4 regions of the Skermanella mucosa genome follow, and region 3 is predicted to be linked to each of the others. Evidence: predicted binding sites of a transcription regulator. Region 3 holds the regulator's gene; each other region holds the start of a gene.
The links. The regulator PhoB, encoded in region 3, activates phosphate uptake and scavenging genes when phosphate is short. The targets are predictions, from matches to a motif close to TNTCATAAAACTGTCA.
Positions count from the first base shown of each region.

Region 1: the regulator PhoB is predicted to act here: its motif matches at 2,806-2,821, upstream of JL100_RS07445 (MlaE family ABC transporter permease).
Region 2: the regulator PhoB is predicted to act here: its motif matches at 1,724-1,739, upstream of pstS (phosphate ABC transporter substrate-binding protein PstS).
Region 4: the regulator PhoB is predicted to act here: its motif matches at 2,240-2,255, upstream of ugpB (sn-glycerol-3-phosphate ABC transporter substrate-binding protein UgpB).

Region 1 covers NZ_CP086106.1:1,631,360-1,635,211, forward strand. Annotated here, with positions in the region: gene radA (DNA repair protein RadA) at 1-802, opposite strand, end outside; gene JL100_RS07440 (ABC transporter ATP-binding protein) at 1,029-1,853, opposite strand; gene JL100_RS07445 (MlaE family ABC transporter permease) at 1,859-2,632, opposite strand; gene JL100_RS07450 (replicative DNA helicase) at 2,892-3,852, opposite strand, start outside.
Region 2 covers NZ_CP086107.1:132,857-136,708, forward strand. Annotated here, with positions in the region: gene JL100_RS30565 (Na/Pi cotransporter family protein) at 1-523, opposite strand, end outside; gene pstS (phosphate ABC transporter substrate-binding protein PstS) at 568-1,650, opposite strand; gene JL100_RS30575 (nucleoside hydrolase-like domain-containing protein) at 2,173-3,459, shown strand; gene JL100_RS30580 (hypothetical protein) at 3,599-3,760, shown strand.
Region 3 covers NZ_CP086106.1:6,392,431-6,396,282, reverse strand. Annotated here, with positions in the region: gene JL100_RS29725 (HesA/MoeB/ThiF family protein) at 191-1,006, shown strand; gene JL100_RS29720 (DsrE family protein) at 1,003-1,422, shown strand; gene JL100_RS29715 (GNAT family N-acetyltransferase) at 1,436-1,897, opposite strand; gene phoB (phosphate regulon transcriptional regulator PhoB) at 1,969-2,679, opposite strand; gene phoU (phosphate signaling complex protein PhoU) at 2,698-3,423, opposite strand; gene pstB (phosphate ABC transporter ATP-binding protein PstB) at 3,491-3,852, opposite strand, start outside.
Region 4 covers NZ_CP086106.1:4,696,816-4,700,667, reverse strand. Annotated here, with positions in the region: gene ugpA (sn-glycerol-3-phosphate ABC transporter permease UgpA) at 1-781, opposite strand, end outside; gene ugpB (sn-glycerol-3-phosphate ABC transporter substrate-binding protein UgpB) at 855-2,180, opposite strand; gene glpK (glycerol kinase GlpK) at 2,306-3,805, opposite strand.

The DNA of each region.
Region 1 (3,852 bases), 1.6 Mb from region 3:
TCATCTCGAACACGCCGATCTCGTCGGTCGGGCCGAAGCGGTTCTTCACCGCGCGGAGAATCCGGAACTGGTGGCCGCGCTCCCCTTCGAAATAGAGCACCGTGTCGACCATGTGCTCCAGCACCCGCGGGCCCGCGATCGTGCCTTCCTTGGTCACGTGCCCGACCAGCACCAGGATGATGCCGCGCCGCTTGGCGACCCGGATCAGTTCCTGGGCCGAGGCGCGCACCTGGGCGACCGTGCCGGGCGCGCTGTCCAGCGTGTCCACGTACATGGTCTGGATCGAATCGATGATGCACAGGCCCGGCGCGTCGGCGGCGTCGAGGGAGGCGACGATGTCGCGGACGTTGGTCGCTGCGGCAAGTTCCACCGCGGAGTCGCTGGTGCCGAGGCGCGACGCGCGCATCCTGACCTGATCGACCGCTTCCTCGCCCGAGATGTAGGCGCATCGCAGGTTCCGGGCGAGGCTGCAGACGACCTGGAGCAGAAGGGTGGATTTGCCGATGCCGGGATCGCCGCCGACCAGCAGGGCCGATCCCGGCACCATGCCGCCGCCGCACACGCGGTCATATTCCGCGATGCCGGTGATGCGCCGGGGAGCCTTCTCGGAAACGCCCTTCAGGTCGACGAAGTCGATCCGCCGGCCGGTGCCGGCCGTCCGGCCCAGGCCCTTGGGGGCGCTTTCCGGAACCGCCTCTTCCACGAGGGTGTTCCACTCGCCGCACGCGTCGCACTTGCCGCTCCATTTCGGAGAGCTGGCGCCGCAGGCCTGGCAGACATAACGTGTGTTGGAACGGGCCAATGTAACCGGGTTCTCGACGTGTTTGCGGTGCAGCAATGGATAGCACGCGCGAACTTTCCGACCTATGGGAAACGCCAGGCTGGAAGACATTCGGCGCGAGACCTTGCCACGGGCCATGCCCGGCCCGGGAACTATCCTGAAAACGCTCGATGCTTATCGAAACAGCGTTTATTTAAGATGAACAGAACAGGAATACCAGAGGCCGACCCGGGGTCGATGCCGCGGGTCAGGGTTGCATGACCTCCATCTGGATCGGCCCGTCGGCGCGCCCATGGATGAACTGGTCGACATATGGGTTGCCGGAATTGTCGATCTCCGACACCGGGCCGCTCCAGATGATCTTTCCTTTGTAGATCATCGCGATCCGGTCGGCGATCTTGCGGGCGCTGGCCATGTCGTGGGTGATGGACAAGGCGGTGGCACCCAGGTCCCTGACGCACTTGATGATCAGGTCGTTGATCACGTCGGCCATGATCGGATCGAGTCCGGTGGTCGGCTCGTCGAAGAAGATGATCTCCGGCTGCGTGGCGATCGCGCGGGCCAGGCCGACGCGCTTCTGCATGCCGCCGGACAATTCCGCGGGGAACAGGTCCGCCACTTCCTTGGCGAGGCCGACCGAGGCCAGTTTCTCGACCGCGATCTCGCGCGCCTTGCCGCGGGGCATCTTCTCGCCCTGGATCAGGCCGAAGGCGACGTTCTCCCACACCGGCAGGCTATCGAACAGGGCGGCCCCCTGGAACAGCATGCCGAACTTGCGCATCACCCGCTCGCGGTCGCGCGGACCGAGATTGGCCGTCTCCTCCCCGTCGATCCGGATCGACCCGCTGTCTGCCAGCATCAGGCCGATCGCGCATTTCAGCATCACCGACTTGCCGGTGCCCGAGCCGCCGATCACCACCAGGGATTCGGCCCGGCCGACCTCCAGGTCCACGCCGTTCAGCACGTGCTTGTCGCCGAAGGATTTGTGGACGCCTGACAGCTTCAGCTTGGGCGTGACGGTCTGGGTCCCGGGCGCGGCGTGGGCCGGCCTGCCTTCTGCGGTATGTGTCATGGCGCTCATCGCGAAAAGAACAGGCCGGTGATCAGGTAGTTGAACACCAGGATAAGGATGGAGGAGGACACGACCGCGTTGGTCGTCGCGGCACCCACGCCCTGGGCGCCGCCGCGCGACTGGTAGCCGTGGTAGCAGCCCATCAGCGCGATCACGAATCCGAAGACGGCCGCCTTCACCAGGCCGGAGATCACGTCCATCGGCACCAGGTACTCCCAGGTGCGCCCGATATAGGCCGCCGGGTTGAAGTCCAGCCGGTAGACGCCGATCAGGAAGCCGCCGAATACGCCGATGATGTCGGCGATCAGGACCAGCAGCGGCAGCATGGTGAGGCCTGCGATGAGGCGGGGCACCACGAGGTACTTGAACGGGTTGGTCGCCAGGGTGGACAGGGCGTCGACCTGCTCGGTCACCCGCATGGTCCCGATCTCCGCGGCCATGGAGGCACCGATGCGGCCTGCCACCATCAGACCGGCGAGCACCGGCCCCAGTTCTCGGGTGACGGAGAGTACCACCACGGTCGCGACGGCCCCCTCCGCCTGGAAGCGGGCGAAGCCGGTATAGCTCTGCAGGGCCAGCACCATGCCGGTGAACAGGGCGGTCAGTCCGACGACGGGCAGCGAATAATAGCCGATGTCGATCATCTGTCGCCCGATCAGGCGCATATAGAACGGCGGCCGGAAGCAGTGCGAGACGGCGACGCCCGTAAACAGCATAAGCCGGCCGGTCGCTTCCAGAAATATCAGGAAGGCGCGGCCGGTCGTGGTCAGGAAGCCCATTGATCCCCCGTGGCAGCCTAGCGGGTGGCGGTTCCGCTCACCCACGCCCCCGTGCCGGGCACGACACTCGGGCCGGACGCGTCGAGGGAACGGCTGGAACCACACACCTAAACTGCTGGTGCCGTTGCAACTTTACCTCAGCGCGCAACCTTGTGCGGCGCACCCTAGCCAACCGTCATAACACTGTCAACGGCGGGGGCGCCAGCGGTTGCCCATAGGTGGATGGGGGCGGGCCTTCCGGCCGCACCCCCGTTTTCCCCTATTCGTAGTCGCTGCCACCGCCCGGGTGGCTCTGGTCCAGGTCGCCGAACTTGGTGTACTGGCCATCGAAGAACAGGCGCACCGTGCCGATCGGCCCGTGGCGCTGCTTGGCGATGATGACTTCGCCGGTGTTGTGGACTTCGCCCAGGCGCTGCTGCCAGCGCTGGTAGCGATCGTTGAACTTGTCGTCGGCCTCGTCGGGCCGCCGGCTCGGTTCGGCGCGTTCCAGGTAATACTGTTCGCGGAAGACGAACATGACCACGTCGGCGTCCTGCTCGATCGATCCGGACTCACGCAGGTCGGAAAGCTGCGGACGCTTGTCCTCGCGCTGCTCGACGGCGCGGGACAGCTGGGACAGGGCCATGACCGGGACGTCCAGCTCCTTGGCGATGGCCTTCAGGCCGCGGGTGATCTCGGAGATTTCCTGCACCCGGTTCTCGTTGCCCTTGCCTCCGGAGCCGCGCAGCAGCTGGAGATAGTCGACCACGATCAGCCCGAGGCCGCCCGACGTGCGCGCCAGCCGGCGCGACCGGGTCCGGACCGCCGCGATGCTCAAGGCCGGCGTGTCGTCCACATAGAAGGGGACGCGCGACAGGATGCTGCTGGCTTCCGAGAAGCGCTGGAAGTCCTCCGGCTTCAGGTCGCCGCGCCGGATCTTCTCCGAGGCGACCTGCGCCTCGTCCGCCAGGATACGGGTCGCCAGCTGCTCGGCCGACATTTCCAGCGAGAAGAAGGCGACCCCCGCGCCTTCCTTGCCGTCGGTGCGCAGGTGGGCCTTGGCCGCGGCGAACGCGATGTTGGTGGCGAGCGCCGTCTTGCCCATGGACGGACGCCCGGCGAGGATCAGCAGGTCGCTGGGATGAAGACCGCCCAGCTTGCGGTCCAGGTCGATCAGGCCGGTGGTGACGCCTGTGACCTGGCTGTCCCGCTTGAACGCCTCCTCCGCCATCTCGATGGCG
Region 2 (3,852 bases), on a different replicon from region 3:
CCCGCAGCGAGGAGATCGCCGACATCACCTCCGGCATGGCGCGGAGCGGCTTCAGGCCCCCGGTCATCAGGTTGAGGCCGTAGAAGATCAGGGAGAACCCTATGCAGGCCAGGGCGATGTTCTTCGTCCTGTCAGACTTCGAGAAGATGTAGACGAGGGCGAAGAAGCCGGCCAGCAGCAGGCCCAGCGGGCCGAGGGGCAGGGCGATCAGGCCGTTCCCCAGCGTCGTCCCGATGTTCGCTCCCATGATCACGCTGATCGCCGGGCGCAAGCCGACGACGCCGGCATTGACCATGCCGACGACCATGACCGTCATCGCCGTCGAGGATTGGATCACGCCGGTGATGATGGTGCCGGCGAAGACGCCTTTGAGCGGAGTCCCCGCCAGCTTGGCGAGCAGCGCGCGCATCCGGTTGGCGGCAACGGCCTGGATGCCGTTCGACATGAACTCGAGGCCGAGCATGAAGATGCCCAGGCCACCGATCACGGGAACGATGATCTGGGTGAAGATATCGACCTGCATGAGCTGTCCTTTACGGGGCCCGTCCGGACGAGGGCCGGTTGGTCTTACTTGGAACTGGCTTCCCAGTAGGATTTGATCAGGCCGACGAGGGAGTCCGGCAGCGGCACGTAATCCAGATCGACGGCATCCTGCTGCCAGTGCGCCAAGGCTCCGCCGAAGAAGCGCAGGGTGCGGTCGGTACCGGAACGGGGTTCCCGGGGCATCAGAGCGTAGACGGTGGCCGCGATCGGGTAGGACTCGGCGTCGGCGGTTTCGGTGAGAAGAAGGCTGAAATGGCGCGAGCCCGCCCAGTCCGCGCCGGCGACGGCGGCGGCGATGCTCCGGCGCGATGGCGCCCTGAACTCTCCCGCGCGGTTCTCGACCAGGGCCGAGGGCAGCCCGACCCGCAAGGCTTGGCCGAGCTCGACATAGCCGATGGTGTTCGGGTCGGCCGCCACGGCCTTGACGATGCCGCCGCTGCCCCTGACCCCGGCGCCGGTCGGCCATTTCAGCTCGGTATCGACCCCGACCCGCTCCCGCCAGTCCGTGCTGGCATGGGCGAGATATGCCGCGAAAATGTAAGTGGTGCCGGATCCGTCGCTCCGGTGGACGACCTTGATCGGCGCGTCCGGCAGCGTGAGCTCCGGGTTGAGCGCGCGCAGGGCCGGGTGCGACCATCTCTCGACCGTTCCCATGTAGATGTCGGCCAGCACCGCCCCGGAGAGGCGCAAGGCACCGCTTTCGATCCCTGGCAGATTGAAGACGACCGCGACGCCGCCCGTGGTGATGGGGAACTGCATGAGCCCGTGCCGGTCCACCTCCTCGGCCGGCATGGGCCTTTCAGATGCGCCGAAATCCACGGCCCGGGCGATGACCCGCATGGTGCCGCCCAGTGAGCCGACCGGCTCGTAGTCGATGCCGCCGGCCATGGCGCCGAACAGCGAGCCCAGGCCGCTCTCCGGAGCGGCCGGTCTCTTCGGCAGGGGGGCGACATAGCCGCCGCTCTCCTCGGATGCCTGGAAGTTCTGGCTCCAACGGCTGAGCAGCGGAAAGACGAAAGTCGATCCTGCCCCGGTCAAGGGTTCGGCTCGGGTCGGGGAGGCCGCGGATACGAATGCGAACAAGGCAGCGATGAGGAGGCGACCCATGAAATCACCGGCATGTAACGGGATGCAGAATATCCCGGGTCATCGATTACCGGCGCAGCTTAGATTTCAGGCATGACAGTTGGATGACGGGAGCAGCGTTTCATGAAACTTGCTCCATCTGCACCGGGAACAGACGAAATTTCGGGAAGAGGGAAGCAACGCCGGTCTTCTTCTTCGTATGTCCCCGCGCCGGACCTTTCGGAGCATTGTTGCCGCAAGGTCTCTGATTTTCATGTGTAATACGTAGTATAGTATCGAGATTAAAAAGAATCATGAGGCTCCTGAGAACTGCTTTCATCTCATTCTAGAAAGTTAAAAACAGGTCATGGATGATGGTTCGGCTGGGCTATAAAGATCTAAATCGAACAAAATCCATCAGAAGCCCAATTTTCTTCTTCATCTGATTGCAAATTTGTCCTTATACGATTAATCGTCTGTTAACGATCTAAATACATTTTTTGATCGTTGTCGGATTACTTGTCATTCCGGCGGACATATTGAATTTATCCGGAGAGCACAGACATGGCTTTGCCCAGAGTTTTCATCTCGACCGACCTGAGGCTCGAAGCGCAGGAGAAGGACGACGTCCAGTCGCTTGTCCACGCGCTGATGTACCAGGACAAGATGAACATCGTCGGCATCGCCGGAACGGCGTCCAAGTTCAACACCCAGGACGGTCTGGTCAGGGACATCGATGCCGTGATCGACGTCTACGGCAAGGACCTTGCCGAACTGCGCGAGCATGGCTCCGGCTTCAAATCCGTCGAGGCCCTGAAAAGGGTGAGCCATCAGGGCGCCACGGACACCGCGCCCCCCAAGGGATATTCCAAGCCGACGGACTCATCGGAGGCCATCGTCGCGGAAGCCAGGAAGGCCGCCGCCGCGGGCGAAAAGCTGAACGTGCTCACCTGGGGAGGGGAGGCCGACATCGCGCAGGCGCTGCACGATGCTCCCGGCATCGCCAGGCACGTCCGTCTGTTCAGCATCGACACCCAGGACATCCACGCCAAGAAGTACCTGCTGGACAACTTCAAGGGCAAGCTGGACATGTGGGTCGACAACATGACGACGTTCCGGGGCACCTACGGCACGCCGGAAAGCGGCTCCATGATCAAGGGCTGGCACGAGGCGAACGCCAAGGGCCACGGCGCCTTGGGGGACTTCTTCTCGAAGGTCTCGAGCAACATCTTCAACAAGTCCGGCGTCAAGATGGGGGATAGCCCGACCGTTCTCCGCTTCCTCGACGGGGACCAGGACGATCCGACCAAGGAAAGCTGGGGCGGGGAGTTCCGCAAGGTGTCCGACGGCTATTACACGGACCTTCATGGGCAGGGTTTCGACCGCCCCGGCACCCAAGGGGCCAGGACGGTCTACGAGAACCGCGAGGAGTGGCTCGAAGACTTCGCCGGGCGCTTCGATTGGCTGAAGGACAAGGGCTCGATCCCGCTCCCCCGTCCCGAAGGGGATGACGTGATCACCGTCAGGGCGTCGGGCGACCACTACAAGGGGAACCCGAATTTCGTCGTCAAGGTGGACGGGAAGACGCTGGATCTCACGAACCGGGTGACGGCCGTCCATGACAAGGACCAGTGGCAGACCTTCACTTACAAGGGCGACCTGGACTCCCCGGGAATCCAGGAGCGGGAGGTCGAGATCATCTTCAACAACGATGCCTGGAACGGAAGGAAGGGGGCCAATGGATCCGACCGGAACCTCTACATCGACGAGGTTTCGTTCAACGGCCAGGTCGACGTTACGGATGCCGTGTTCAAGTGGAACAGCACGAAGTCGTGGCTGTTCGAGGTCTGACCGACGGCCGGAAGAGGGGACCCGGAAGAGGGGACGATGACATCGGCGACCTGGCCACGCCAGACGGCTTCCCTGCAGGAATCCTCTTCCGGCGGCTGGCTGGTCAGGAATGGAAGGTTCCCCGCTGCGGTGAACCCGCATGCCGTACGAGCACGACGAGCCGCGCAATCACAAGTTCCCGAAGTCGCAAGATTGCGAACGCCTGGTGCGGGAGGAGGAGAAACAGGCCGCCTTGCCGGAGCCCGCCGGTAGCAGGCTCGCGGGCCTCCGGCATGCTGACCCGCGCGGCAATGCCTTCTGAGCGGCCATGTCGTCTCAACGGAGCGCCACCGGCGCCGTGGCGGCGCCCCGGCTGATGACCGGGCCCGGATTACGCGTTAGGCTGGTCCCGGA
Region 3 (3,852 bases):
TGGATGGCCGGATCAAGTCCGGCCATGACGGAAAAGGGAGGCCTTGGCTTGTGGGTCCGGTGACGGTCGGGTCCGGGTGGCTCCCTTTTCGTCATGCGCGGGCTTGACCCGCGCATCCACGCGCAAACTGACGGGAAGAAGTCCGGCCATATCGGCGGGCGGAAACAAGCAAACACCAGGTCAGCACCCTATGGATTTCACCGACGCGCAGGTCGAACGCTATGCCCGCCACATCATCCTGCCGGAGGTCGGCGGCATCGGGCAGGAGGTGCTGCTGAAGTCGCGAGTGCTGGTGGTGGGGGCCGGCGGGCTGGGCTCGCCGCTGCTGCTCTATCTCGCGGCGGCGGGCGTCGGCGCCATCGGGGTGATCGACCCCGACGTGGTCGACCTGTCCAACCTGCAGCGCCAGATCATCCATGACACCGGCTCGATCGGCACGCCCAAGGTGGAGAGCGCCCGGGCGCGGCTGGAGGCCATCAACCCGGACGTGCGGCTCGATGTCCACCGGGAGCGGCTGACCGCGGCCAACGCCATGGGGCTGATCGCCGACTACGACGTGGTGGCGGACGGCACCGACAATTTCGCCGCCCGCTACCTGCTGGCGGACGCCTGCCATCTGGGCGGCCGGACGCTGGTTTCGGCGGCCATGCTCCGGTTCGATGGGCAGATCTCCACCTTCAAGTCCTATCTGGGCGGTCCCAATCCCTGCTATCGCTGCATCTTCCGCGAACCGCCGCCGCGCGGGCTGGTGCCGAGCTGCGCCGAAGGCGGCGTGCTGGGGGCGCTGGCCGGCGCCGTCGGCTCGATCCAGGCGATCGAGGTCCTGAAGGAGCTGCTCGGCATCGGGGACAGCCTGTCCGGACAGTTGCTGATGTACGACGCGCTCCACACCAGCTTCCACAAGGTCCGGGTCCAGCCCGATCCGGAATGCCCGCTGTGCGGACGGCATCCGACCATCACGGACCTGTCCGCGCATCCGTCCGGGCATGACGGAGCCCTGCCATGAGCGGGGCTTCGACGCTGTCGCTGGTGGTGTTCTCCGGCGGGTTCGACCGGGTCCACTACGCGCTGGTGATGGCGAGCGCCGCGGCGGCGACCAACCGCAAGGCCACCCTGTTCTTCACCGGCCGGGCGGTCCTGGCGTTGAAGGCCGGGGATGGCTGGCGCGGGCTGGACCCTGCCGACGACGGCTCGTCGCCGGAGGAGCGCAACGCCCATTTCGGCCGCAGCGGCCTCGCCGAGTTCGAGGAACTGCTGGAGGCCTGCGTCGCCCTGGGCGTGACCGTGATGGTCTGCGAGATGGCGCTGAAGGCGATCGGCCTGGACGCGTCCGCCCTGCGCGACGACGTGCCGGTGGTGACCGGCGGCGTCGTCACGCTGCTGAACGGGGCTCCCGGCGACGGCAACATGCTGTTCGTCTGAATCCGCCGGCCGATTACCGGCGGCGCCACTCTTCCCGGGTTATTTCCCAGATCCCGGCGGGGAAGCGGCCCGAGACGAAGCCCCTTTCGTGGATGCCGACCAGCCGCATGCCGTCGCGTTCCGACAGCCGGCAGGACCGCAGGTTCACCTCGGCCTTCTGGACCCGGAGGACGGGGCGGCCGAGGGTTTCGAACCAGAAATGCATGACGGCGGCGCTGGCTTCGGTCATCAGGCCCCGCCCCTGCCAGGCGGGATCGAGCCACAGGCCGCGATTATCGTCGAGCTTGTCCATCAGGCTGACGATGCCGATCAGCCGGTCGGGCTCCGCGCGGGGGCGGATCGACCAGTGCCATTCGGCGCCCCGCGCCATGGCGGGAAGTGCTGCGTCCCGGATATGGGAGAGGGCGCCGTCGGCCGGATAGGGCCATGGCACATGGTCGGCGAGGAACCGCACGATCTCCCACCGGGGGAACACGTCCTGGACCGCGCCGGCGTCGGAAAGCTCCAGCGGCCGGAGGACCAGCCGGGGCGTCTCCAGGACCGGGATCAGGCGGCGCCGCCCTTGACGTCGAGCGCGTAGCCCGCCGAGCGGACGGTGCGGATCAGGTCGTTGTCGTTTTCCTCGTTCAGCGCCTTGCGCAGCCGGCGGATATGCACGTCGACGGTGCGCGGCTCCACATAGACGTCGTGGCCCCAGACCAGGTCGAGCAATTGCTCGCGCGAGAAGACCCGGCCGGGATGCTGCATGAAGTGGCGCAGCAGGCGGAACTCGGTCGGCCCCAGATGGATGTCGCGGCCCTGGCGGCGCACCCGGTGGGCCGCCAGATCCATCACCACGTCGTTGAACCGCAGCATCTCCTCCGCCAAGCCGGGGCTGGCGCGGCGGAGCACGGCGCGCATCCGGGCGACCAGCTCGGTGGGGGAGAAGGGCTTGGCGATATAGTCGTCGGCCCCGGAGTTGAGGCCGCGGACCTTGTCCGCCTCCTCGCCGCGGGCCGTCAGCATGATGATCGGGATGTCGCGGGTCTTGGGGTTGCGCCGCATCTGGCGGCACACCTCGAGCCCCGACATCAGCGGCAGCATCCAGTCCAGCAGGACGATGTTGGGCGTCTGCTCGGCGGCGAGCAGCAGCGCCTCCTCGCCATCTCCCGCGGAAAGGGTGCGGAAGCCCTCCTTGTCGAGATTGTACTTGAGGAGCGTAACGAGGTCCGCCTCGTCCTCGACGATGAGGACGAGGGGTTTCAGCGCCGAATTCATGGGATGCCTTGTTCCAAACTAGTCCTGCGTTTCCGGCTCGGGGGTGACGACAGCATAGCTGCTTTCGTCACCCTTGGGGCGTTCCGTCGTCAGCGGGTGCCCGATCACCAGGAAATGGATCGTCTCGGCGATGTTGGTCGCGTGGTCGCCGATCCGTTCCAGGTTCTTGGCAATGAACAGAAGGTGCGTGCAGGGCGTGATGTTGCGCGGGTCTTCCATCATGTAGGTCAGGACCTCGCGGAACAGGCTGGTATAGAGGTCGTCCAGCTCCTCGTCGCGGCGGCGCGCCGCCACCGCCTTCTCCACGTCGCGCTCGATGAAGGCGTCGAGCACATCCTTCATGATCTCCTGGACCAGCCGGCCCATGCGGGGGATCGCGGCGGCCGGACGGACCGCCGGCACCTGGGCCAGGGCGATCGACCGCTTGGCGATGTTGGCGGCGTAGTCGCCGATCCGCTCCAGGTCGGCCGCGATCTTCAGCGCCGACACGATCTCGCGCAGGTCGGACGCCATGGGCTGGCGCAGGGCCAGCAGGCGGAGCGTCTCCGCGTCGACGTCCCGCTCGTAGCCGTCGACCCGGAGGTCGGACTGCATCACCTGGGCCGCGATGGTCGTGTCGCGGCGGACGACGGCCTGAACGGCCGCCTCCACCTGGGCCTCGGCGACGCCGCCCATCTGCGTGATCAGATTCGCCAGCCGCTGCAGTTCCTGCGCGAACGACTTGACGATGTGCTCGTTGCTCATGCGCCGCTTCCCTGAATTGCCCGATTATCCCGAATGACGTCCCGCCGATCAAGCCGGCGGGGCCGGCTCAGCCGTAGCGGCCGGTGATGTAGCCCTGGGTCCGCTCGTCGCGGGGATTGGTGAAGATCTCCTCGGTGTCGCCCACCTCCACCATGTCGCCCAGGTGGAAGAAGGCGGTGCGCTGGGACACGCGGGCCGCCTGCTGCATGTTGTGGGTGACGATCACGATGGTGTAGTTCTCCCGCAGCTCGTCGATCAGCTCCTCCACATGGGCGGTCGCGATCGGGTCGAGGGCCGAGCATGGCTCGTCCATCAGGATCACCTCGGGGCTGACCGCGATGGCGCGGGCGATGCAGAGGCGCTGCTGCTGGCCGCCGGACAGGCCGGTGCCCGGCTCCTTCAGGCGGTCCTTCACCTCGTTCCACAATC
Region 4 (3,852 bases), 1.7 Mb from region 3:
TCAGGTTCACGAAGCCGTCGTTGTAGACCTTGTAGACCAGGGTCTCGGTCGCCCGTGCCGGTCCGCCGCCGGTCACCGCGTGGATGATGCCGAAGGTGTCGAAGAAGGCGTAGACGGTGTTGACCACCAGCAGGAAGAAGGATGTGGGCGACAGCAGCGGGAACACGATGGTCCAGAACCGCCGTCCGGGCCCGGCGCCGTCGATCGCGGCGGCCTCGATCAGGGATTTCGGGATCGCCTGGAGCCCGGCCAGGAAGAACAGGAAGTTATAGCTGATCTGCTTCCAGGCGGCGGCGCCCACGACCATCGCCATGGCCTGGTTGCCGTTCAGCAGCGGGTTCCAGTCGACGCCGGCGCGCTGGAGCATCACCGCCAGCGTGCCCATGGCCGGGCTGAACAGGAACAGCCAGAGCATGCCGGCGATGGCGGGGGCGACGGCGTAGGGCCAGATCAGCAGGGTCTGGTAGATGCCCTTGCCCTTGACCACCCGGTCGGCCATGACCGCCAGCAGCAGCGCCGTCACCAGCGCCACGACGGCGACCGACAGGCTGAAGACGATCGTCACCTTCAGCGAGTTGATGTAGTTGGGATCTGACAGAACCAGCTCGAAATTGGCCAACCCCACGAAGCGGCTGCTGAAGCCGAAAGGATCGTCGCGGTAGAGCGATTGGCGGACCGCCTGGAAGGCCGGCCAGAAGAAGAACACCAGCGTGATGGCGATCTGGGGTGCCAGCAGCAGATACGGCAGCAGCCGGTTGGGAAAGACGACGCGTCTTGACATGAAGATCCGTGAAAAGAGAGCGCGCCCTCCCCCGCGGAGGGGAGAGGGCGCTTTCGGAGACGCTGGTTTCGGCTTACTGGTAGGCCTTGGCCGCTTCCTTGATCGCCTCGTTCGAGCGGCGGACGGCGTTGTCCAGCGCGGTCTTGGCGTCCTGCCTGCCGTTCAGGAGGGCCTCGATCTCCTCGTTCTGGATGTCGCGGACCTGCGGCATGTTGACGAGGCGGATGCCCTTCGAGTTCTCGGTCGGCTCCTTGCCCATCATCTGCTGGATCGGGATCTCCCGGCCGGGATTCTTCTCGTAGAACCCCTCCTTCTTGGTCGCCTCATAGGCGGCCATGGTGGCCGGCAGGTAGCCCGAGACCTGGTGCAGCCTGGACTGGACCTCCGTCTTCGACAGGTAGGTGAAGAACTGGGCGACGCCCTTGTAGTCGGCGGCCGGCTTGCCGGCGAAGACCCACAGGGACGCGCCGCCGGGGACGGTGTTCTGCGGGGCTCCCGCCGCTTCCGGATAATAGGGCAGGTTGCCGGTGCCGAAATCCAGGCCGGCCTTGACCATGTCGCCGATGCCGCCCGACGATTCCGGCAGCATGGCGCATTCGCCGTTCAGGAACTTGGCCTTGGCTTCCGACGTGCGGCCGCCGTACTGGAAGGTGCCGTCCTTCTGAAGCTCCGCCAGGGTCGAGAAGTGCCGGATGTTGAGCGGGCCGTTGATCTTCAGCTCCGGCGTCAGGCTGGTCAGGCCGTTCTGGTCGGTGGCGTAGGGAAGGTTGTTCCAGGCGCTGAAGTTCTCCAGGTGGATCCAGGTCGGCCAGGTCGTGGTCATGCCGCAGGACTGGCCCGAAGCCTTGATCTTCTTGGCCGCCTCGAACACTTCCGGCCAGGTCTTGGGCGGCGCCTCGGGGTCGAGGCCGGCCTTCCGGAAGCTGGCCTTGTTGTAGTACAGGATCGGCGAAGAGCTGTTGAACGGGAAGGACAGCATGGTGCCGTCGGCCGCGCTGTAGTAGGAGACGATGCCCGCCAGGTACTTGGACTTGTCGAAGCTCTCGCCGCCTTCCTTCATCACCTCGGCGACCGGCTTGATCGCGCTGCGCGCGCCCATCATGACGCCGGTGCCGACATCGAACACCTGGATGATGTGGGGCGGCTGCCGGGCGCGGAAGGCCGCGATGCCGGCGTTCAGGGTCTCCGGATATGTCCCTTTGTAGACCGGGACGACCTTGTACTCGCTCTGCGTGGCGTTGAATTCCTTCGCGAGGTTCTCGACCGTCTCGTTGTTGGCGCCCGACATGGCATGCCACCACTGGATCTCGGTCTGGGCCTGCGCGGGGGCCGTGGTGGCGGCTGCCATGGCAAAAAGGGCGAACGCCGAAACGGCGATCGTCGCGTGGATGCGCTGCATTTGTCTCGTCTCCCTATTGTACGGTGGCCAATGCTTAGGCCGCCGCCATGTCTCCGGAGTGACGGTTCGGTTAAGCTTCGATGACCATCCGCCGGTTGATGCACATTCTATTCTTCTTTTTGGTGTTATGCCAGATCGCTGCGCACGCGCCGCACCGCGCGGCGCCATCCGTCGTACAGGCGCGTGCGGTCGGCGGACGACATGGCGGGCTCGAACAGCCTTTCCCGCTGCCAGGCGGCGGCGACACTGTCGAGGGAGGCGTACACCCCCGTACGCAGGCCCGCGAGGTAGGCCGCCCCCAGAGCCGTCGTCTCGGTCACGATCGGCCGCTCGACCGGCAGTTCCAGGATGTCGGCCAGGAACTGCATCAGCCAGTCGTTCCGTACCATGCCGCCGTCCACGCGCAGCGCGCTGGGCTGGGTGCCGCCGTCGGCCGCCATGCATTCCATCAGGTCGCGGGTCTGGTAGCAGACCGCCTCCAGCGCCGCCCGCACGATGTGGCTGATGCCGGTGTCCCGCGTCAGCCCGATCAGGGCGCCGCGCGCGTCGGGATCCCAGTAGGGCGCTCCCAGCCCGGTGAAGGCCGGCACCATGTAGACGCCCTGGGTGTCGGGCAGGTCGTTGGCGTGCCGTTCGGACGCCGCGGCGTCGGCGATCACCCTGATCCCGTCGCGCAGCCACTGCACCGCGGCGCCGGCCACGAAGATGGAGCCCTCCACCGCGTAGGTCGGTCTGCCTTCCAGCCGGTAGGCGGTGGTGGTCAGAAGCCGGTTGGTCGATCTCACCGGCTTGTCGCCCACGTTCAGCAGCGCGAAGCAGCCGGTGCCGTAGGTGCTCTTGATCATGCCCGGCTCGAAGCAGGCCTGCCCGACGGTGGCCGCCTGCTGGTCGCCGGCCATCCCGGTGATCGGCACGGGACCGCCGATGAAGTCGGCCTCGGCCGTGCCGAAATCGGCGCTGTTGTCGAACACGCGCGGCAGCAGCGCCCGCGGAATGCCGAACAGGCGCAGCAACTCGTCGTCCCAGTCCTGGGTGCGGATGTCGAACAGCAGGGTGCGCGAGGCGTTGCTGGCGTCCGTCGCGTGGACGGCGCCGCCGGTCAGGCGGAACAGCAGGAAACTGTCGATGGTGCCGAAGCACAGCTCGCCCCGCTCGGCCCGCGCGCGGGCGCCGGGCACGTGGTCGAGCAGCCAGCCCAGCTTGGTCGCGGAGAAATAGGGATCGATCAGCAGGCCGGTGCGCTCCGCCACCAGCGCCTCGGCGCCATCGGCGTGGAGCCTGCGGCAGGTCTCCGCCGTGCGGCGGTCCTGCCAGACGATCGCGTTGTGCAGGCCCTCCCCGGTCGCCCGGTCCCACAGGGCGGTCGTCTCGCGCTGGTTGGTGATCCCGATCGCCGAGATGCCGGCCGCGGTCAGGCCCGCCTCCTCCAGCGCCGCGCGGCAGACCACCGTGGTGTCGCGCCAGATATCCTCCAGGTCGTGCTCGACCCAGCCGTCGTGGGGATAGAACTGGCGAAGCTCGCGCTGCGCCGTGGCGACCGGCAGGCCCGAACTGTCGAACACGATCGCCCTGGTCGAAGTCGTTCCCTGGTCGATGGCAAGCACATGCACCGCCTTTTGCGCCATCCTGGTCTTCCCCCTGGATTGTCGTTATCGGTGGCCGGTTCTTCAGC